Regions from separate parts of the Cupriavidus sp. FW305-26 genome, predicted to be linked through region 1. Evidence: predicted binding sites of a transcription regulator. Region 1 holds the regulator's gene; each other region holds the start of a gene.
What was found. Region 1 encodes FNR, which switches genes on or off when oxygen is low (the NO sensors DNR and NnrR bind a similar motif). Its sites were predicted from a motif close to TTGATNNNNATCAA; they were not measured.
Positions count from the first base shown of each region.

Region 1 (5,401 bases):
GACTCATGTGAGCGGGCGCTGGCAGCTCGCGGGAGAGCATGCCCATGAACGCACCCGGGACCGAAGAAATGGCCCGGGCGGCCGACCTGCAACGGTCGGCCGCTGCGCCGGGCGAGACCTCTGACGAAACGCTCTACGAGGTCCGCCGCAAGATCTACCCGCGCTCGGTGACGGGCGCATTCTCCAGCTGGCGGGTCTGGCTGGTGATCCTGACCCAGCTGATCTACTACGGCACGCCCTGGCTCCAATGGAATGGCCGCCAGGCCGTGCTGTTTGACCTTGGCGAGCGCAAGTTCTACATCTTCGGGCTGGTGCTGTGGCCGCAGGACGTCATCTACCTGGCGGTGCTGCTGGTCATCTCGGCGCTGGCGCTGTTCCTGTTCACGGCGATCGCGGGGCGGCTGTTCTGCGGCTATGCCTGTCCGCAGACGGTCTACACCGAGATCTTCATGTGGATCGAGCGGCGGGTCGAAGGCGACCGCATCGCCCGCATCCGGCTCGATGGCGATCCGTGGAGCCTGCGCAAGTTCCGTCTCAAGGCGACCAAGCACTTCCTGTGGGTGCTGATTGCGCTCTGGACCGGCTTTACCTTCATCGGCTATTTCGCACCGATCCGCGAACTGGGCGGCGAGGTGCTCAGCCTGTCGCTGGGGCCGTGGCAGTCGTTCTGGATGCTGTTCTACGCGTTCGCCACCTGGGGCAATGCGGGCTTCATGCGCGAGCAGGTGTGCAAGTACATGTGCCCGTATGCGCGTTTCCAGAGCGTGATGGTGGATCGCGATACCTATGTCGTGACCTACGACGTCGGCCGCGGCGAGCCGCGCGGAAGTCGGTCGCGCAAGACCGACCACCACAAGGCGGGGCTTGGCGACTGCGTCAACTGCAGCATCTGCGTGCAGGTGTGCCCGACGGGCATCGATATCCGCGACGGCCTGCAGTACGAGTGCATCGGCTGCGGCGCCTGCATCGACGCCTGCGACCAGGTCATGGACAAGATGGAATATCCGCGCGGCCTGATCCGGTACACCTCGGAAAACGCGATGCGCAAGGGCTTGTCCGCGGCGGCATCACGCAAGCGCCTGCTGCGCCCGCGCGTGGTCATTTATTCCGTGATCTGGGTGGCGTTGCTGGCCGGGTTCATGGCTTCGATCGCGCTGCGCACGCCGCTGAAGGTCGACATCATCCGCGACCGTGGTGCGCTCGGCCGTGAAGTGGAAGGCCGCTGGATCGAGAATGTCTATCGCCTGCAGCTGATCAACACCACCGAAGCGCCGATGCAGATCAGCGTGCGCGCCGACAGCGACGAACTGAAGAACCTGACCGTGGAATACGACAAGCAGGCCGAATCGCTGGCGCCGACGTCCAACCGGTTGCTGCCGATCCGGATCCGCGTGCCGATCGAGGCCGCGGCGCAGGGCACGCACAAGATCAACGTGACGGTGACGAGCGAAGGCACGGAGCGGGGGCATGCCGAAATCCGGCAATCCACCAGTTTCATCGTGCCGCGCGATTTGTGAAGCTAGGTCGTCAAGATGAAGGGGGCAAGATGAGTCAGCAAGGCAATCCGTGGTGGAAGGAGCCGTGGCCGTGGCTGTTGATGAGCGGCCCGCTGGTGGCGATGGTGGCGTGTGGCGTGACGATCTGGCTGGCATCCACGCATCCGGACATGCCGGTGCAGGGTGCAACGCGCCATGGCCTGGTGGTCGAGAAGGCCGACGCCGCGCCGCCCAAGGCTGCCGCTGTGAGGCAGCCATGAGGTTGCGCTGGCTGATGTGGGTACTCTGGCCGGCGTTCCTGATGGCCGGGTTCGCGACCGCGACGGTGTTTTCGGTGGTGGATCCCGGTGACCTGAACTTCTTCGGCCAGCCGATCGAAGCGTCCCGCGAATCGGTCTACACCGTTGGCTTCCTGATGGCCTGGGTGTTCTGCGCGTTGTCCAGCGGACTGACGCTCTACACCATGCCGACGCGGCTCAGCGATACCGACGAACTGGAATAAGCGGATCGGTGTGAGGTCTGCGCTGCCATGTCCGCATGCGGTGCCTGGCAGCGCCTTGGCCGCTTAGCAGGAGCGGCTGTAGAGCTGCTTGATGCCGTCGATGTCCACGAGCTTGACGTGGCGCTGGCGAATCTGGATCAGGCCGGCTTCGGCAAAGCGGGAGAACAGGCGGCTGACGGTTTCGAGCTTCAGGCCCAGGTAGCTGCCGATCTCTTCGCGGCTCATGCGCATCACGAACTCGGACGCCGAATAGCCGCGTGCCGACAGGCGCTCAGAGAGGTTGATCAGGAAGGCGGCAAGCCGTTCCTCGGCGCGCATCGAGCCCAGCGTGACCAGCATCAGTTGGTCATGCGTGATTTCCTTGCCCATCAGGCGCAGGAACTGCTGCTGCAGCGACGGCAGGTCTGCCGACAGGGACTGCAACTCGCTCATGCGGACCACGCAGACTTCCGTGTCCTCCAGCGCGGCGGCATCGGAGGCATGCTGCATCTCGCCCAGCCCGTCGAGACCGACAATTTCGCCGGGCAGGTGGAAGCCGGTAATCTGCGAGCGGCCGTCTTCAGTGGTGACGTGGGTCTTGAGCGTGCCAAAGCGCACGGCATAGACCGCGGTGAGTGGATCGCCCATGCGATACAGGGTTTCACCCTTGTGCACACGGATGCGTTCCTGAACCAGCGTGTCCATCTTGGCGAGGTCTTGCTGCGACATGCCGACCGGAAGGCACAGCTGCCCCATCGCACAGGTGGAGCAGCGTGGTGACATCTCGGTAATGGGAATGGAGGTGAGCAATTGGAACCTGCTAGAAATGGCAGCGAGGGCGCGATAACGGCATTTTACCGTGCGATGTGATGTGGTAGGGAGTGAGAATTGACACTTGGCGTACTGATCAGCGTTTTTCTGCTGGCTTTGCTGGGCGGGGTCCACTGCGCCGCCATGTGCGGCGGCGTGGCGCTGGCCGTGGAGCAGCGTCACGGCGCGGCGGCGACGATCAGTCTGGTGCCCAGCCGTGCCGCCTGGCTCGGCGAGTTGCTGATAATGCACCTAGGCCGGATCTCGACCTATATGCTGCTTGGGGCCGCGCTAGGCGCGGTCGGTGCTTCGGCGTGGAAACAGGACTATCTGCCGGTGCAGCGCTGGCTGTTCGGCGCGGGCAGCGTCATGCTGCTGTGGTCGGGCTGGCGGTTGCTGCGCGGCAACACGTTTACCGTCGACTGGCTGGAGCGGCTGGCGTCGCGTGCCAGCGCAGCGGTGGCGCGCCGGCTGGGTGGCGTGGCACGCGGCATGCCGTCCTTTGTGCGCGCACGCGGCGGCCTGACGCGGCGATACGGCGTGGGCCTGGCGTGGGGGCTGGTGCCGTGCGGCATGGTCTATGGGGCGCTCACGCTCGCGCTGCTGGCGGGCAATGCGGCGTCCGGCGCACTCGTGATGGGCGTGTTCGGGCTCGGCACACTGCCTAACCTGCTGGTGCTCTCCGGCCTGTCAGGCTATTTGCGTACGCTGTCGCGACGTCCCGGCGTGCGCCTGGGGGCCGGCCTGGCGGTAATGGCGTTCGGCGGCCTTGGCATTGCGCGAGCGGTGCTGTTGCCACATTCGCTGGCCGAGCATGGATTCTGCCTGGTGTTCTGAGGCGCCGGCGCTGCGCCGGCAACGGATGATGGTTGCAGGCGGGGGCGGGAATGCCATACAATCGCCAACATTGCGGTATCGCGCGGTGTCTTGTGAGCCGCGGTAAGCAGCGGGCGAGCAGCGCCAGGCGGCCTTCATACCAGAAGGTGAGTTCAGGGCAGGGGAAGCGGAAGGTTTTCGATGCCCGTCCCGTCCCCACAGTCCATCCGGTTCAAAAGATCTGGTTCAAAAGTCCGGCTGGCACTGCGGTGTTGGCGATGCCGGCCTTGCTCCCGATACCCGTTTTTCTTGCGTCCGAGGCCTTCAGTTCGCTGACAGCGACGTCCGGTATGTGCGGACGCGCTACGCAAGAGGTTCGCTGGCTGGCCCATAACGGCATGCGAACGATCTCCTGCCGGAACGCCCGGCAACTCGATGCAAAGATAGGGAAGTGCACGGCTTGGATGCAGCAGGTATCCGGCTAGCTGCGCAATGAGATGGCGGTGGCTTTCGCACCGCTGTATCCAAAATCTCCGGTGCCCCGGATCCGTCCGGGAGCAGGTGCAAAGACAGGCTGCACACCATCAACATGAATACCCAAGAGGCGAAGATCGTCCTCGAGACGGCGCTGATCTGCGCGCAGGAACCGTTGCGCGTCAATGATCTGCGGCGGCTGTTTGACGACGACGTCGGCGCAGACACCATCCGCGTGCTGCTTGATGAACTGCGCCAGGACTGGCGGCCGCGCGGCGTGGAACTGGTGGCCCTGGCCAGCGGCTGGCGCTTCCAGAGCCGGCCGGAAATGCGTGAATACCTGGATCGGCTGAATCCAGAAAAGCCGCCAAAATATTCGCGCGCGGTGATGGAAACACTGGCGATCATTGCCTACCGGCAGCCGGTGACCCGCGGCGATATCGAGGAAATCCGCGGCGTGACGGTCAGCACGGAAGTCATCAAGAAGCTTGAGGACCGCAGCTGGATCGAGGTGATCGGACACCGCGACGTGCCGGGCAGGCCGGCGCTGTATGCGACCACCAAGGCGTTCCTGGACGATCTTGGCCTGCGTACGCTGGATGAGCTGCCGCCGCTGGAAGATGCCCAGGCGCAGGCGCAGGCAACCCTGCTGGAACAGCAGGCCATCAATTTTGAAGACCTGGCTGCAAACAAGGCGGCCAGCGCCGACGAAGAGGCTTTTGCCAACCCCGCCGCGCATGCGGCGGATGTGGCTGAAGCATCCGTCGCAAACGAAGCCGAGACGACCGGCCCGGTCGACCAAGGCGCCAATGGCTTTGACGCGCAACCGCTGCAAGCTGCAGCCGACGATGCCGCTGAGGCCGCTTCCACCGAACCAGCCGCACCCAATCCGGACGGGGCGCGGGGCGATTTGCCGGACAACGGCACCCCGCCGCACCCGAGCGAGCACGACGAGCGCGTGCCGAACTGAACAACATGCAACATCCGATAGTGAATATCTTGTCTGATTCCGTTGAGCAAGACACCCGCAATGCGGGCGCACCCGCCGACACCGGCGCCGCAGAACCCGGATCGGGCAGCGAAGCCGCGCCCCGCCGCAAGGGGCTGCGCCGCGGGCTGAGGAACCTGGTCGCATCGCGCCGCCAGGCACAGGACCGCGGCGAGGGCGCCGAAGGCGCCGGCGGCCAGGCCGATGCCGGTGAAGCGGGCGCCGCACAGGCGGCGGGCGGTGCGCGCGGTGGCCAGCGTGGCCGCGGCAAGCGCAAGACGGGGCAGGGCGAGGGTGGCCAGGGTAGCCAGGGCGGCCAGGGCACCAGCAAGGCAG
Region 1 is NZ_JBYTAH010000025.1:34,365-39,765, forward strand. Features, by position in the region: gene ccoG (cytochrome c oxidase accessory protein CcoG) at 45-1,517, shown strand; gene AC3WQZ_RS15685 (membrane protein) at 1,547-1,756, shown strand; gene AC3WQZ_RS15690 (hypothetical protein) at 1,753-1,998, shown strand; gene fnr (fumarate/nitrate reduction transcriptional regulator Fnr) at 2,062-2,787, opposite strand; gene AC3WQZ_RS15700 (sulfite exporter TauE/SafE family protein) at 2,866-3,624, shown strand; gene scpB (SMC-Scp complex subunit ScpB) at 4,193-5,047, shown strand; gene rluB (23S rRNA pseudouridine(2605) synthase RluB) at 5,053-5,401, shown strand, end outside.

Region 2 (5,401 bases), on a different contig from region 1:
CACGGCAGTGCGTCCGCGACCGCGCGCGCGGCCTCCCGGCCGCCGTTCCATGCGATGGCGACATGGCCGCCAAGTCGCGGGCCGGACGCGCCCGGCACCAGCAGGATGGGCCGGCCTGCATTGAGCATTGCGTACTCCGCGACCCCGGCCAGCAAAGCCGGCACATCGGCCTGCGCCGAGGGCGCTGCGGGCAGGATGAGATCGGCGAAGCGGCCCTCGTCGGCAAGCGCCCAGCCAGACTCGGCTTCGACAACGATGTGCCGGCTGGGAATGGCCGGCGACACTTGCCCGGTCAGCGTTTCGAGTGCGTTCCTGTGAGCCGCAGCCAGCTTGTGCAAATGGTTCGCGGCAAGCACGCCGTATTGCCCGGCTTCTTCGCCCGCCCCGCGAAACGGCTCCAGGTGCGTTCCTGTTGCCGTCAGTCCGACCACGCTGCCGCCGGACTTTTCGGCAAGCCGTGCTGCCGTTTCAATGCGCGCGGACCGTGCAGCATCTTCGCTCAGGTCGACAAGGATGGTTCTGAAGTCCATGAGGTGATTCCACTCTTTGGTTTGACCTTGCATCATCGTGAAAACAGCACCGGTGCCGTCATCGAGTCAAGCAGCGTACGCGTGACACCGCCGAGCACCAGCTCCCGCATGCGACCGTGTCCGTAGGCACCCATCACGATCAGGTCGGCATCGAAATCCGCCGCGCGCGAAAGGATGAGTTCGCCGATGGTCAGGTCAGCCCCACCGGGACCGTGTTCGATTTCCACGGCGACGCCGTGGCGCTCCAGCACGCGTGCGGCGTGGCCGACCGGGGTGGCGTCGGCTCTGGCCTCCTTGGCCGCGGCCTGTGCGCAAAAAATGCGCGCCTGCGCGCCGGCCATCAGCGGCACGGCGTCGTGAAGCGCCCGCGCCGCCTCGCGGCTGCCATTCCACGCCACGATCACGCGCGTACCCAGCGATGGAAACGTGCCCGCGCACGGCACCACGAGCGTCGGTCGGCCGGTCTCCAGCAGCAGCGATTCCAGCAGTTGCCGGGCCACCGGACCTTCCGTATTGCCGGGGTCGTACTGGCCGGCAACGACCAGGCCGGCCTCGCGGGCCTCGCGCAGCACTGATGCCACCGCCCCCTGCTCCGCGGCGCGCCACTCCGCGCGCACCGGCATGGCCTGGGTTGCAGCCAGAAACTGCGCGCGGACGTCTTCCCTGACCTGCTTGCGCCGGGCCAGATCGTCCGCGACATATTGCTGCGCGCCGTCCATGAGGTAGAACCAGGCAGGATCGGGAATGAAACCTGCGTACATGCCGATCAGCCGGCACTGGCCGGCCGCCGCAAGTCGCCCCGCCACTTCGAGCCGCTGCCGTGCCTGCGGACTGCTGTCCAGATGCACCAGGATGCTGTCGTAAGCCATGATCGCCCTCCCCCTCAACTACAGACCAGTCTAGGCAGCAAGGCCGACCGGCGCTTGACCCGGATCAACGGGCCAGCCATGCGGCGACATGGCTCAAGTTCGTCCTGATGTGCGGTGGAGGCTACTGCGAACAAGGTATGTAAAACCGTCAAGCCATGCGGCCATCACTTCTGTCTGCGGTCAGTTTCTCGCGGCGCCTGCCCCTTCGGGTTGACCTATCTCAAGCGCATATCGAGGCCGGCGCCTACGCTGAATGCAGCGAATCGCAACATCGAGCACACCCTTGCCCTTCAGGAGATCCATCATGTACCAGCGCATCCTGCTCGCCGTCGATGGCAGCCGTTCTTCCGACCTGGCACTGAGCCAGGCCATCATCATCGCCAAGGCAACCGGGGCCGAGGTCAAGGCGTTGTTCGTGGTAGACGACAGCGATGTGTTCTTCGAGGCCAGTTACTTCAATCCAAAAGAACTGGTCGACAACATCACCGCGCACGGCCGCAAGGCGCTGGATGCCGCCTCAGCCAGGCTCAGCGAAGCAGGCGTGCGCAATTCGGTGAAACTGGATGAAAAGCCGGTGGCGCCGGGCCGGATCTCGTTGACCATTGTCACCGAAGCCGATGCGTGGAATGCCGACCTGATCGTGCTTGGCACCCACGGCCGCCGCGGCGTCCGGCGCCTGCTGATGGGCAGCGTGTCGGAAGGCGTGCTTGCCAAGACCAGCAAGCCCGTGCTCCTGGTCCGCAGCGAAGTCGAAGGTTAGGCGCGCCATGCCCCACCAAACCATGCGTGCGATGGTCTTCGAGGGCGCAGGCCTGCCGCTGCGCCTCCACCACTTGCCGGTTGCCGAACCGGGGCCCGGCGAACTTCGCATTGCCGTGGGAGCTTGCGGGGTGTGCCGGACCGACCTGCATATCACCGACGGCGACCTGCGCCATCCCAAGCCGGTGCTCATCCCGGGACATGAAATCGTCGGACAGGTGGATTCGTGCGGCGCCGGTGTCACCGTCTTCAAGCCGGGGGACCGCGTCGGTGTGCCCTGGCTCGGACATAGCTGTGGCCATTGTCGCTACTGCCTGCGTCATCACGAGAATCTTTGCGACGCACCGCTGTTCACTGGCTATACCCGCGATGGCGGCTATGCGGAGTACGTTGTTGCCGACAGCGGCTATTGCTTCCGGATTCCGCCCGGCTACGATGACGAACACGCCGCGCCACTACTCTGCGCGGGCCTGATCGGCTACCGGACGCTGCGCATGTCGGGCGCAGCCAGCCATGCGCAGCGCGTCGGCATCTACGGCTTCGGCGCCGCCGCCCACCTGGTGACGCAGATCGCGGTGGCGCAAGGCCGCGAAGTCTACGCCTTCACCCGCACGGGCGACGCAGGCGCCCAGCAACTCGCCTACCAATCCGGTGCGTGCTGGGCCGGCTCGAGCGAGCTCGAGTCGCCCGTGCCGCTGGACGCCGCGCTGATTTTCGCCCCGGTGGGCGCGCTGGTGCCCAAGGCGCTGCGCGCCGTGGACAAGGGTGGCATCGTGGTCTGTGGCGGAATTCATATGAGCGATATCCCAAGCATGCCTTACCAGCTGCTTTGGGAAGAAAGGCGCCTGTGTTCCGTAGCCAACCTCACGCGTGCCGACGGCATCGCGCTGATGGATATCGCCGCCCGGACGCCGCTGCATACGCACACCACCGCGTATCCGCTGGAGCAGGCCAACGAAGCACTGGCCGACCTGCGCGAGGGCCGGCTTACCGGCGCCGCCGTCCTGAAAGTCCGTCAATAGATCCCTGGCAGCTAGATCGATGAGCCGTTACCAGACACGTTTTCAGGCGCGTGAGCATGCGGGCTCGGAGCTCGCCTGGGCGTTGCGCGCGTATCGGGGAACCGATGCCCTGGTACTGGCGATTCCGCGCGGCGGCGTGCCGGTCGGGCGTGTTGTGGCCGACGCACTGGGCGCTGACTTCGACCTGGTGATGGCGCGCAGGATCGTTCCTGGCGTAGCACTGGACGACTCTGGCGCGACATGGTGCACGGACGCAATGGACGCAAATGGCGGCGCCGACAGCCAGCGTGATGCCCAGTTCGACCAGCTTCGCAGGCAGCGCGCCGTGTATACGCCGGTCCGCAAGCTGGCGGATCCGGGCGGTCGCGTGGTGATCGTCGTGGATGACGGCCTGGTGAGCGGCGCAACGATGTATGCGGCCCTCGCCAGCCTGCGCAAGCGGCAACCTGCCCGGCTCATATGCGCGCTCCCGATCGCCACCCCAGCCGGGCTGGACCGGGTCCGCGCCCTGGCCGACGAAGTCATCTGCCTGGATACTCCGGACCGCATCGAAAACCTCGCGCACTTCTATCATGAGTTCCAGCTGGTCAGCGACGACCGCGTGCGACAGTTGACAGGGATACCGCCAACGCAGCCCCGGACCCGTGCCCGGCCAGGTGCGGTGGCGGGCGTGCCGTCGTTGAGCAAGGCGATGCTGATTCCGTATCAGACCACTCGGCTGCGGGCCATGCTCGAAACGGCCCCGAACCCGGTCGGCGTCGCGGTGATGGTGTATGCCGGTGGCGCGCAACGCCGTGCAGCCCGCAGCAATTACCTAGCACGCAAGCTGCGCGCGAAAGGATTCGCCACCATGCTCGTAGACCTGCAGCCTGACAGCCGCGTCGACGACGCACCGGAATCGGAGGTCGATGAGCTGGTGGCAAGACTGGACCAGACCTTGAGCTTCCTGCGTACTGGGACCCCTTGCGCAAGCTTGCCTGTGGGCCTGCTAAGTACCGGCACCGCAGCGGCGGCAGCCTTGCGCTCAGCCGCGTGCGGCGCGACGCAACTCAGCGCCGTGGCCTGTGTTGCGGGGCGGCTGGATCTCGCGGGCAGCGCAACCCTGCGGCAGCTTGAAATCCCTGCCTTGCTGATATGTGCCAGCGGCAATCCGAAAGACATCCAGATCAACAATCTTGCATTCGAGCAGATGCATTGTCCGCGGCAACTGAGGCTCATCCCGACCAGCGGCCGCGGATTTGAAGACCGCAGGGCCCTGGAAGACATCGCGGCACTCACGATAGGCTGGTTCGAGCGACACCTTGCGAGCCCATCTTGTCCCCGCCTGGGTTACGGCGGATGACCATGCCTGGCGGCTACGCCGGGCTGCGCCTGATGCGTGAGGCTCAACCCCAAAGACCGGACAACAATCTTGGGACCAATAACGGGGAGCCCGTCCTTTGACATGGGGCGAAAGGCGGCGCGGATCTCGATACCGCAGCGCCCCTACTCCACGCGCGGCATCCGCTCCTGTATCGCCGCTGCAAGTTCCATCAGTGGCTTGGCCAGCGCCGCCTCGACAGCACCGGCATCCTGGTGCGTGGATACGCTGACGTTCAATACATGGACGGCATATTCGTCAAATCGCAATGGTGTTGCCATGGCCACAACCTGAGGCTGCCATGACGCGACGCAGTAGCCTTTCTCATGCACGGAAGACACCGCAGCATCGATTTCGCGTCGCAGCTCCCCCCAGCCGCGGCCGCGGTTCTTGTCGGCCATGGCCCTCATCATCGCGTTGAACGCCTCAGGTGCCAGCGTTGCGAGGTGCGCGCGGCCGAGAGAGGTCAGCGCCATCGGGATGCGCTGCCCGCTCACCACCGTGCGCAGTGACTGGCGCCGGTTGTAGCGGAACGACTCCAGGTAGATCATCTCATCTCCCTCCGCCACCGCCAGTCCGACATTGATCTTGTGCCGCATGGCAACCTCGGCCATCATCGGCGCCGCGACCCTGAGAACCTGCGAGCCGTCGCGCATGGCATGCGCCATGCTGAGGACCGGCACACCCAGCCGGTAGGCCCGGCACTGCGGGACATACTCGAGCATGCCGGTCTCAATCAGCGACTGCGTCAGGCGGCTGACGGTCGAGCGGGACAAGCCGGTGCGCTCGGCAATCTCGCTGTTGCCGAGCATGGACGCGCCGGCGCGGAAGGCGCGCAGTACGGCAATGCCACGTTCGAGC
Region 2 is NZ_JBYTAH010000001.1:266,477-271,877, reverse strand. Features, by position in the region: gene AC3WQZ_RS01270 (universal stress protein) at 1-530, opposite strand, end outside; gene AC3WQZ_RS01265 (universal stress protein) at 563-1,399, opposite strand; gene AC3WQZ_RS01260 (universal stress protein) at 1,704-2,159, shown strand; gene AC3WQZ_RS01255 (zinc-dependent alcohol dehydrogenase family protein) at 2,167-3,180, shown strand; gene AC3WQZ_RS01250 (phosphoribosyltransferase) at 3,200-4,522, shown strand; gene AC3WQZ_RS01245 (IclR family transcriptional regulator) at 4,666-5,401, opposite strand, start outside.
Region 2: AC3WQZ_RS01265 (universal stress protein) is a predicted target of FNR. The motif match lies at 1,454-1,467, and genes of this name have one in related genera.

Region 3 (5,401 bases), on a different contig from region 1:
ATGCCAATGCGATCCGAACCAGGCAGCTCGGCCTGCTTGGGCGAATGCCTGGCATCCGAGTCGCGGGTGCGGGCGCCAGCGCAGCCACGGAACTTGCCCCGCTCCTGCGTCATCGCCCCGACGTCGTCCTGATCAGCCTGGGCACGGGCTATGCTCATGCGCTCCAGGAGGTCAGGACGCTGAGGTCGACGCTACCGGATTCGATCGTGATCGTGCTGGCCGACAACCTCGGCCCGCCGCTGCGCCGCGCCTGCCTGAAGGCAGGCGGGAGCTACTGCTTTGACAAGACGCTGGAACTCGATGCGCTGCGCCAGACCCTGGCCGGGCTGGCTGCGACTTCGGGGCGATAAGGCACAAAGCCAGCGGCCGACCGACGCTGCACTGTGGCACTACAGGTCCGCATCGTCGTCGAACAGATGATTGCGCATGGCATAGCGCAACAGCATGGCTTCATTGGGCATCTGCATTTTTTCCATCAGCCGCATCTTGTAGGTGCTCACGGTCTTGGCGCTGACGCACAGTGCCATGGCGATCGCCGTGATGGGCTCGCCCAGCACCAGCCGCCGGTAGACTTCCAGTTCGCGGTCCGAGAGCCTCAGGTGCGGCAGGTCGTCGCTCTGGTCCTTCAGCCCGCTTGCCAGCTTCGTGGCCATCGACTGGCTCACATAGGTGCCGCCCCGGGCTACCTGGCCGATGGCGGACACCAGTTCCGTAGCCGCGCTTTCCTTGGTCAGATAGCCCGCCGCTCCAGCCTGGAACGCACGAACGATGTATTGCTCCTCGGCGTGCATGGTCAAGACCAGGATGCGCAGGGCCGGGTGCTCGCCGCGCAGCAAGCGGATCAGTTCCAGCCCGCTCCTGCCAGGCATGGAAAGGTCAAGCAGGAGCACCTGCGGGGTGCATTCCCGTACCATCCTGGGCACTTGTGTACCATCTGCCGCCTCGCCGACGACCTCGAACACACCGGCCCGTTCCAGGATATGCCGCAGGCCATCCCGTACCACAGCATGGTCATCCGCAATCATCACCCTTGTCATGCCCGTTCCCCTGCTCTCGCGGAAATCGCACGACCAGGCGAAAGCCATCGTCGGGCGAACTCTGGACAAGGCTGCTCGCCTGCGGAGCGGATGAAGACGCCGTCAGGGGCATGCTCTCGTCACTATTACCTTGCCAATGGACTATAGAGTTTGTGCGCGGAAAGGCAACGGCATGGGAAGCGAGATGCGGCTCAGAACCGGAAAATTCGCAGGTACCGGCGACGTCGGAGCCACAACCCGTGTGCCGACACCGGCTGAGCCACGCACGTTGGAAACTAGCTCAGGATGCGGCTCGGGTATGTCGGCAAGCCAACATTCGGCCGGCACGCAATGTGCCGGCCGAACGAGCCTGCGGCCAGGCCATGCGCTGCCACTGCCCCACCGGCAGCGGTCACCCGTCAGTGCGACATGAAGACTGGCAACGATGACTGACGCACCAGGGCGCGGGTGGTGCCACCCAGCACCAGCTCCTTCAGCCTGGAACGGCCATAGCCGCCGGCGACCAGCAGGTCGGCCTGTACCTTGCAGGCAAGTTGCGGCAGAACGTGGTCGGGGTCGCCCTCCCCGACAACCAGATCGGCATTGATGCCATGGCTGGCCAGCCACTCTGTCAGCCGGTTCCCGCTGTCACGGCAGGTCTCTTCGTCAATGGCAGCCGCGCTGACCACCAGGGCGGTAACAGCACTGGCATGCGCGAGCCACGGCAATGCGTCCGCTACTGCCCGCGCGGCCTCTCGACCGCCGTTCCATGCGATCGCGACATGACCACCAAAGCGCGGGCCGGCCGCGCCCGGCACCAGCAGGATGGGCCGTCCGGCATTGAGCATCGCATACTCCGCAACCCCGGCCAGCAGCGCCGGCACATCGGCATCCGCCGACGGCGGTGCGGGAAGGATGAGATCGGCGAAACGCCCCTCGTCGGCAAGCGCCCAACCGGATTCAGCGTCGATAATGATGTGCCGGGTGGGGATGTCCGGCGACACTTGCCTGGTCAGCGTGTCGAGGGTCTCCTTGTGACCGGCAACCAGCTTGTGCAGCTGGCTGGCGGCAAGGGCCGCGTATTGTCCGGCTTCTTCGCCCGCCCCGCGAAACGGCTCCAGGTTTGTTCCAGTCGCAGTCAGCCCGACCACGCTGCCGCCGAATTTCGCGGCAACCCGTGCGGCCGTTTCAATGCGTGCCGACCGGGCAGAATCTTCGCTGAGGTCGACGAGGATGGTTCTGAAGTCCATGACGTGATTCCGGTTTGGCAGACGTAACGAAAGGCGCACATATCAGGCGCCGGCCTGGATCAGTCGAGCGGATAGGAGCGCCGATATTCCGGCATGGTGACCGCCCAGCGCAGGTCGCGCTCGATGTGCTGGCGCAGCGCATCGCTTGCCTGTGGCTCGCCGTGCACGACAAACGTACGCCGCGGCGCCTGGTGAAAGCCGCCGAGCCAGGTCATGAGTTCCGCGGCATCGGCATGTGCGGACAGGTTCTCCACCTGCTCCACCGACGCATGCACGGCGATGTCCTTGCCATGGACGCGGATGTCGCGCCGGCCTGCGGCCAGCGCTGCGCCGCGCGTACCCGCCGCCTGGAAGCCGGAAAGCAGAACGGTGTTGCGAGGGTCCGGGCCGTAGGCGGCAATATGGTGGACCACACGACCACCGCTAGCCATGCCGCTGCCAGCCAGGATGATCTTGGGACTTCGGTCATGGTTCAGCCAGATCGACTGCTCCATGCTCTGCACCGGGGTGGCGAGATTGCAGGCTGCGGCGCACTCTTCGCGGCTGATGCGCAGCTCTTCCGGATGCAGCGAGAAAATCATGGTCGCGTCGATGGCCATCGGGCTGTTGAGGTACACCGGCACGTCGGGGATTCGCTTGAGTTCGCGCAGGCGGTGCAGGCAGTACAGCAGGCTCTGCGTGCGCCCTACCGCAAAAGCGGGGATGATCAAGCTGCCGCCGCGGCCAATCGTCCGGCTGACGATCTCGCCGAGCACATCGAGCGGGTCGTCGTCCGGATGCCGCCGGTCGCCGTAGGTTGACTCCACCAGCAGGTAATCCGCCTGACGCACCATCTCCGGCGCGCGCATGACGATGTCCTGCTGCCGCCCGAGGTCGCCTGAGAAGACGATGCGCTTGCCGTCGACGAACAACGTGACGATAGCCGCGCCGATGATATGTCCGGCCCGGGCAAACTCGGCCTCTACGCCGGGCACTACCTGGAAGCGCTTGCCGAACTGCATCGGCTGGAGCCGCCGCATTGCTCGTGCAGCGTCGGCTGCTGTGTAAAGAGGCAATGCGGGCCGATGACGCGAGAAGCCCTTGCGGTTCGCATAATCGGCGTCTTCTTCCGCCAGGTGGGCGCTGTCTGGCAACAGGATTCCGCACAGCTGCGCGGTGCCCATGGTGCAGTGCACGCTGCCGCGGAAGCCGTTGCGCACCAGCAGGGGCAAATACCCGCTGTGGTCGATGTGGGCATGGGTCAGCACCACGGCGTCGAGCTTGGCCGGATCGAGCGGCAGTGGATCCCAGTTGCGCAGGCGCAGGGTCTTGTATCCCTGGAACAAGCCACAGTCGACCATGACCTGGTGACGGCCGGTATCGAGCAGGTACTTGGAGCCGGTGACCGTATCGGTCGCGCCGAGGAATTGCAGTTGCATGCTGGTGTCCTTTGACGCTTGCGCAAGGCCGTTGGCCCCGCCACGGGTGCCGCTGGCCGATACAGCCAGTCTAGGAGGGGGAACCGGGTGGTGGTTGATCCGGATCAATCATGCGGAAACGCGAGTACCTACGCTTGAACAGTGTCCGGACCCGCCCGCCGCACGTGGCGTACGCCCAGGGTGTGCACGCGTGGCTCCGCGCCGGGCATACCTTGGGAAACCTCATGCAAAATCGCTCCAGCGCGTTGCAAACGGATCGCCCCCGATCTCACGAAGAACATTCCGGCACCCGGGATCGCGTCGATCCGGGACATGTCCCACCCGGCCTGACCACCGCGCAGGCTAATGCGCGGCTGGCCGAGGTGGGCCGCAATGTGCTGCCTCAGGCGGCCCCTAGGTCGGTGGCCGCGGTGTTTCTGCGCCAGTTCCTCAGTCCGCTTATTTACATTCTCCTGGCCGCGGCAGCGGTGTCGCTCGCGTTGGGTGACCTGAAGGATGCACTGTTCATCGGGGCAGTACTGCTGATTAACGGCGTCATCGGCACCGCACAGGAGCATACGGCCGACAAGGCGGCCGTGGCGCTGCGCAAGATGGAGCAGCCCCGTGCCACGGTGATCCGGGACGGCATCCAGCAGGAGATCGATGCAAGTACGCTGGTACCGGGCGACCTGGTGGTGCTGGAAGCCGGCAACCGAGTGCCGGCCGACCTGGAACTGACCTCCGCCATTGACCTGCAGTGCGATGAATCCCTGCTGACTGGCGAATCGCTGCCGGTGCGCAAGCTCTCAGCATGTGATGCCAGCAACGCCCCAGCGAGCGCCCGCCAGTGCCTGACCTCCGCCGGCACGGTGGTGCTCCGCGGCAGGGGCCACGGCATCGTCGTGGCAACTGGCGCTGCCACGCAAATTGGCCGGATTGCGCGGGAACTGGGCCGCGAATCCATCTCGCAGCCACCTTTGATTCTCAGGCTCCAGCGTTTTTCCCGACTGATCGCGGTGGCGGTAGGCGTGGCTGTGGCGTTGCTGGTGTTGGTGGGTATGCTGCGCGGCATGGCATTGCGCGAACTGTTCATGATGTCGGTCGGACTGGCGGTGAGCGCGATCCCCGAAGGACTGCCCGTCGCCATTTCGGTGGCGCTGGCGATCAGCATGCGGCGGATGGCGAAGGCCCATGTGATCGTGCGCAAAATGCCCGCCGTGGAGTCGCTTGGATCCTGCACCATGATCGCCACCGACAAGACCGGCACCCTGACCATGAACGAGCTTGTCGTCACCGATATCCGGCTTCCCGACGGCACGGCGTTTTGCTGCGACGTCGGACACGATCTGGACAACTGCACGATCCGCGCCGCCGGCACCACCGACCATGACGCGAGAACGCGGGTAGCGGCCCTGCTAAGGGCCGCGGCGCTGCCAAACGAGGCCCAACTATCCAGGGAGCGTGATGGCTGGACTGGCACCGGGGACAGCGTGGACGTGGCGCTGCTGGCCGCAGCGCACAAGGGGGGCACCGTAGCCAATGAGATCCGACAGCGGTACCCCTTGGTGGCCCGTATCCCGTATGAGCCAGACCTGCGGTACGCGGCCTCGTTCCACCGGCACGAAGAGACGATCCGCGTGTTCGTCAAGGGAGCGCCCGAGACTCTGATTGCCATGTGCGACCAGGCGGACGTTCGCGGCCATGCCGTGCCGATCCGGCGCGAAGGACTGCTTCGGGA
Region 3 is NZ_JBYTAH010000017.1:33,237-38,637, forward strand. Features, by position in the region: gene AC3WQZ_RS12325 (response regulator) at 1-350, shown strand, start outside; gene AC3WQZ_RS12330 (response regulator transcription factor) at 390-1,037, opposite strand; gene AC3WQZ_RS12335 (universal stress protein) at 1,436-2,266, opposite strand; gene AC3WQZ_RS12340 (MBL fold metallo-hydrolase RNA specificity domain-containing protein) at 2,326-3,684, opposite strand; gene AC3WQZ_RS12345 (cation-translocating P-type ATPase) at 3,909-5,401, shown strand, end outside.
Region 3: AC3WQZ_RS12340 (MBL fold metallo-hydrolase RNA specificity domain-containing protein) is a predicted target of FNR. The motif match lies at 3,779-3,792, and genes of this name have one in related genera.

Region 4 (5,401 bases), on a different contig from region 1:
CGCTGGAAGAACAGCGTGTCGGTATCGGCCTCGCCGCCCAGCAGGCGCAGGTAGTCGACCGCGCAGGCGCGCAGCGTCAGCTCAGGCTCGGCGTCCGCTGCCGCGGCACGAAAGCGCCCGCCTTCGCAGCGGAACGGCACGGCCAGCCCAAGGTCCTGCACCGTCAGCAGGAAGGCGTGTCCGTCCAGTGCGGCCGGTGGCTCCAGCCATCCCGCTCGGCGCGCCAGCTCCAGCGCCGCCACCAGCGGCAGCGCCCTGGCACGGGCGGGCATGCGCCGGTGCACGCCCGCGATCAGCTTGTGCAGCGCGCTCATGCCCGGGCCTCCCAGGCGATGCCCGCGCTGCCGTGCCAGTAGCCGTTGCAGGGCTGGGCGCCGGTCGGCGTGATGCCGCTGGCAGCGGGTGCCTGTTCACCAGCACGAATCGCCGCGAGCTGTTGCACCACCTGCAGCGTGCCGGACGAATGCGGGCTCACGCGCAGCATCCCCACCCCCATCCGCGCCATCGCCAACGCCTCTGCGCACAGGTCCAGGCAGGTGGCGCTCTGCGTCTGCACGCCGTTGAGCGTGAAGAACGCCTGCCCCTCGCCGGTGGCTGCCACCAGGCCGTCGGGATAGTCCATGCAGCGGAACTCGCAACTGTCCTTGCGCAGGCGATGGTGGCGCGCGGTAAAGCAGCGCGCCGAGAACGCCAGCGGCAGCCGGCCCCAGACAAAGGCTTCCAGGCGCATGCCGGTGGGGCGCGCCGCTGCCAGCGCGGCCAGTGTGGCGCCCTCCATCTCCACCGGCGCGACGCAGCCGGCCGCGCCCAGCCCGGCCAGCCACGCCAGCGTATCGGCGTGGTAGGCATTGAGGTGGGGGCCGCCGACAAAGGGCCGCCCTTGCATGCAGCGCACCGCGCCAAGGTCGTTGGCCTCGACCAGGTAGTCGTCCTGGGCGCAGGCGCGGCGCATCCAGGCGATGTCAGTGTCGGACTCCACCAGCACCGGCGTGGACAGCACCACCTCCTTGCCGGCATCGCGCAGCATTTGCGCAATCTCCAGCCATTGCGCATGGCGGACTTCATGGCGGCGCGTGCAGACGGTCTCGCCGAGATAGACGCGGTCGACCGGCGCATCGGCGACCGACGCATAGAACTGCATCACGGCCTCGCGCGGCCAGTAGTACAGCAGTGGGCCCAGGGCGATGCCGAAGTCGGGCATCGCTACGGTTTGCGGCATCGCGGCCGCGGCAATCTCTGGCATGGGAAGCTCCGTCATGGCCGGTTCAAGGCAGATCGATGTCATGGGTGTCACCGCCACGGCCGGTCATAGGCGCCTTGCGTGACCTGGTCGCCTTCGGCATGGCGCCCCAGCGTGCTCTGCCACTCTTGCCGCGGCACGAAGCGTGCCGGATCGGCGCAGGCCGCGTCGATGGCCGCGCGCAGCACACCGACCACATCGCCCACATAGCGCGGGCTGCGCTGCCGGCCTTCGATCTTGATGGCAGCGATGCCCATGTCGATCAGCGCCGGCAGCAGCGACAGCGCATTAAGGCTGGTGGGCTCTTCCAGCACGTAGCCGCGCTCGCCCTCCACCTCGAAGCGGCCCTTGCACAGCGTGGGATAGCCGGCCGGCTCGCCCGGCGCATAGCTGTCGATCAGGATGCCCGACAGCCGCGCCTGCATGGTGCCGTCCTGCTCGGTCCAGCGCACCGCGTGCGCGGGCGAGCAGACGCCCTTGTTGTTGGGCGAGTCGCCGGTGGCGTAGGACGACAGCAGGCAGCGCCCCTCGGCCATCACGCACAGGCTGCCGAAGCCGAACACCTCCAGCTCCACGCTGGTCTGGCGCGCCAGCTTGCCGATCTGCGCCAGCGACAGCACGCGCGGCAGCACCACGCGGCGGATATGGAAGCGCTCGCGCATCAGCTCGATGGCGTCGGCGTGCGTGGCCGAACCCTGCACCGACAGGTGCAGGCGCAAGCCCGGATGGCGCTCGCACGCATAGTCCATCAGGCCGGCGTCGGCCATGATGACCGCGTCGGCGCCAAGGTTTGCCGCCGCATCGACCGCGCGCTGCCATTGGGCCACCGCGCCCATCTGGGCAAAGGTGTTGATCGCGAACAGCACCTCGGCGCCGCGCGCGTGGGCTTCGGCCACGCCGGTGCGGATGTCGGCCTCGGTAAAGTTCAGGCCGCCGAAGTTGCGCGCGTTGGTGGCATCGCGCAGGCCCAGGTAGACCGCGTCGGCGCCGTGCTGCAGCGCCATGCGCAGGGCCGCCAGCGAACCGGCGGGCGCAACGAGCTGGGGCCGGCGCGGCACGTTCGCCGCGGTGGATGGAGCTGGGGAGGCAGGGGTCATCGGTGATGGCGCCGGCGGCGGCGCGAAGATGAAGACAGCCGCCGATGCTAGCCAAGCGCTTGCAGCAGGGGCTTGACCGCGCGCAAACCCACGCCAACCGCACACCGCCCGCGCCGGCCTATGCCGGTCGGCGTAGGCCGATGGCAGGCCACCACCGCGCGCTTGACCTGCGGCAAACGCCGGCACGTGCCACTGTGCCACGCTTGCCTGGTCATCCACGCGGCTGGCCGCACGCCGGCCCCGCGCCCATCCTCTTCCGGAGATTTTATGAATCAACCCTGGCTCAAGCTGGCCGGCCGCCGCCTGCTGCCCATCGTGCAGGGCGGCATGGGCATCGGCATCTCGGCCCACCGGCTGGCCGGCGCCGTCGCGCGCGAGAACGGCGTCGGCACCATCGCCAGCATCGACCTGCGCCACCACCACCCCGACCTGATGGAACGCACCCGCGGCAGCCGTGACAAGCCCGCCATCGAAGCCGCCAACCTCGAAGCGCTGGATCGCGAGATCCGTGCCGCGCGCACGGCGTCCGAGGGCCGCGGGCTGATCGCCGTCAACGTGATGAAGGCGGTGGGCTCGCACGCCGCGCTGGTGCGGCAATCCTGTGAAAGCGGCGCCGATGCCATCGTCATGGGCGCTGGCCTGCCGCTGGACCTGCCCGAACTGACCGCCAGCCACCCCAGGGTGGCGCTGATCCCGATCCTGTCCGAGGCGCGCGGCATCGGCCTGGTGCTGCGCCGCTGGATGAAGAAGGGCCGCCTGCCCGATGCCATCGTGGTCGAGCATCCGGCCCATGCCGGCGGCCATCTGGGCGCGGCCAGCATCCAGGACCTGTCAGAGCCGCGCTTTTCGTTTTCGCGCGTGCTGGCCGAATGCCGCGAGCTGTTTGCGCAGCTCGGGCTGGCCTGGGACAGCATTCCGCTGATCCTGGCCGGCGGCATCGACAGCCATGCCAAGGTGCGCCACTGGCTGGGCGAGGGCGCCGCCGCGGTGCAGCTGGGCACGGCCTTCGCCGTGACCGAGGAATGCGATGCCCACCCGGCCTTCAAGCAGGTGCTGGCCACGGCGCGGCCCGAGACCCTGCGCGAGTTCACCAGCGTGGCCGGGCTGCCCGCGCGCGCCGTGCTGACGCCGTGGCTGTCGCGCTACCTGTCGAGCGAGTCGCGGCTGCAGCGCCGCGCCAGGCCGCGTGAATGCCTGGAGGGCTTCGACTGCCTGCAGGCGTGCGGGCTGCGCGACGGCATTGCCCGCATCGGCCAGTTCTGCATCGACCTGAAGCTGGCGCAGGCCGTGCGCGGCGACGTGGAGCGCGGCCTGTTCTTCCGCGGCCGGGGTGCGCTGCCCTTCGGCGAGGCGATCCGGCCGGTGGCGGAACTGATGCACTATCTGTTGACGGGGGAAAAGCCCGCCGGGCTGGCGCCAGCCTGACGGCAACAGCTTCAGCAATCTGAGCGAGCCAACTCGCAAGGCCGGCAAGTGCAACGGGCGCCGCACACCCGCAGCAGGAAAGACTTTGTCAGCAATCTGAGCGCGGCGGTAATCCGCCGCGCTTCTTCATCTCCCGCATGCATCGCAACGCTCCCAGCAGTTGCCACCCCAGCCACGCATTGGCGCCCGCCAGCAGCACGCCGCCAGCGCGGGCCAGCGGCGCCGGCGCCAGCGGCACCGCCAGCAGCAGGACGTAGGCAGCCAGCAGCAGCCATGCCTGCCGCCGTTGCCGGCCCGGCACGATGATGGCCTGCATGGCCGGCACCCGCGCGCGCGGCGGCAGCAGCCGGCGCAGGTGCAGCCAGGCCAGGAACGGCACGATCTTGCCGAGCATGGCCGTGACCGGCAGCACGCCCACGCCGACCAGCGCCATGGTGCCGGCCCACCATGCCAGCGGCAGCCCGGTGGCGGGCAGCACCACGGCCGCCGCCCCCAGCAGCGCCGCGCCTGCCATGCTGGCGCATGCCACCGGCCAGAGCAGCCACAGCGGATCATGGCGCCGCCGCGCGCGCAGCGTGCCGGCCAGCCCGCATGCGCCCACCACCGCCACGAACGCCAGCCACACGAGCAGCACGCCATACGCCAGCGCACGGTGATCCGGCCACAGCATTGCCGCGGCGCTGAACAGCGCCAGCGGCAACCAGTGCGCCATGGGCAGCCAGCGCCCGATCGCCGCCGGCAGGCGTGGCACCTGCCAGAACATCGGCAGCACGGTGGTGGCCACGCCGGTCACCAGCGCCGCCAGCCAGCCGCCCAGCGCCCACGCCATATGCAGGCCGAGCCAGCGCGCCACCGGCACGCGCCACCAGCCGCCGAAGGCGCCGGCCAGCACCATGCCGCACAGCACCGCGACCATCAGCGGCGCGCCGATGCCGGCAAGGGTGCGCGTGGTGGCATCCACTGCGGCCACGCGCCGGCCCGCAGCCAGCAGGATGGCCCCGGCCAGCAACAGGATCACGGCCACGGCCGCAGCCGCCTGCATCGCCACAGGCTCGCCGCCGAGCAGGCCAATGCCCAGGGCAGTGGCCACGCCCGCGCCGGCCGCGGCCATGAACGGCGCAAGCAGCCCCGCACCCGGCACGGCCACGCCGGCCACCACCGGCATCATCTGGAACAGCGCGCCCACCATGACCGGCAGCAGCATGCCCAGCGCCAGCACATGCACAGCCACCAGCGCCAGTGGCGCAAAGCGGTCCGGCAAGCCGCCGGGCGGACCGGCGGCAAGCAAGACTCCCGCCGCAGCACCAAGCCACGGCGCCGGCATCAGGCAGCCGAACACCACGGCCAGGCGCGGGGCGCGTTCATAGTCGAAACTGGCTGCCTTCACGCCTTGCTTCTCCCCATCAATGTTGGGACCCGATGCTAGGCCAGGGCAGGTCGTGGGGATTTGACCGCAGATAAGTCCGACGATGTATCCCCGCGCCATGCGGTGGAGCGATATGTCACGACGTGACAGGCCTGGTGTGTGGGCGGTATTCCCCGCAAATGACAAGCCGATGCGCCGCCGGCCGCACATGCCAGACGCCGAAGCCGGGTTTTCTTGATCTGGCGCAGGAAGCCCCGCGTGCTGCGCAGGGAA
Region 4 is NZ_JBYTAH010000092.1:3,585-8,985, reverse strand. Features, by position in the region: gene ubiT (ubiquinone anaerobic biosynthesis accessory factor UbiT) at 1-314, opposite strand, end outside; gene AC3WQZ_RS31915 (U32 family peptidase) at 311-1,243, opposite strand; gene ubiU (ubiquinone anaerobic biosynthesis protein UbiU) at 1,291-2,337, opposite strand; gene AC3WQZ_RS31905 (NAD(P)H-dependent flavin oxidoreductase) at 2,605-3,762, shown strand; gene AC3WQZ_RS31900 (hypothetical protein) at 3,851-5,149, opposite strand.
Region 4: ubiU (ubiquinone anaerobic biosynthesis protein UbiU) is a predicted target of FNR. The motif match lies at 2,500-2,513, and genes of this name have one in related genera.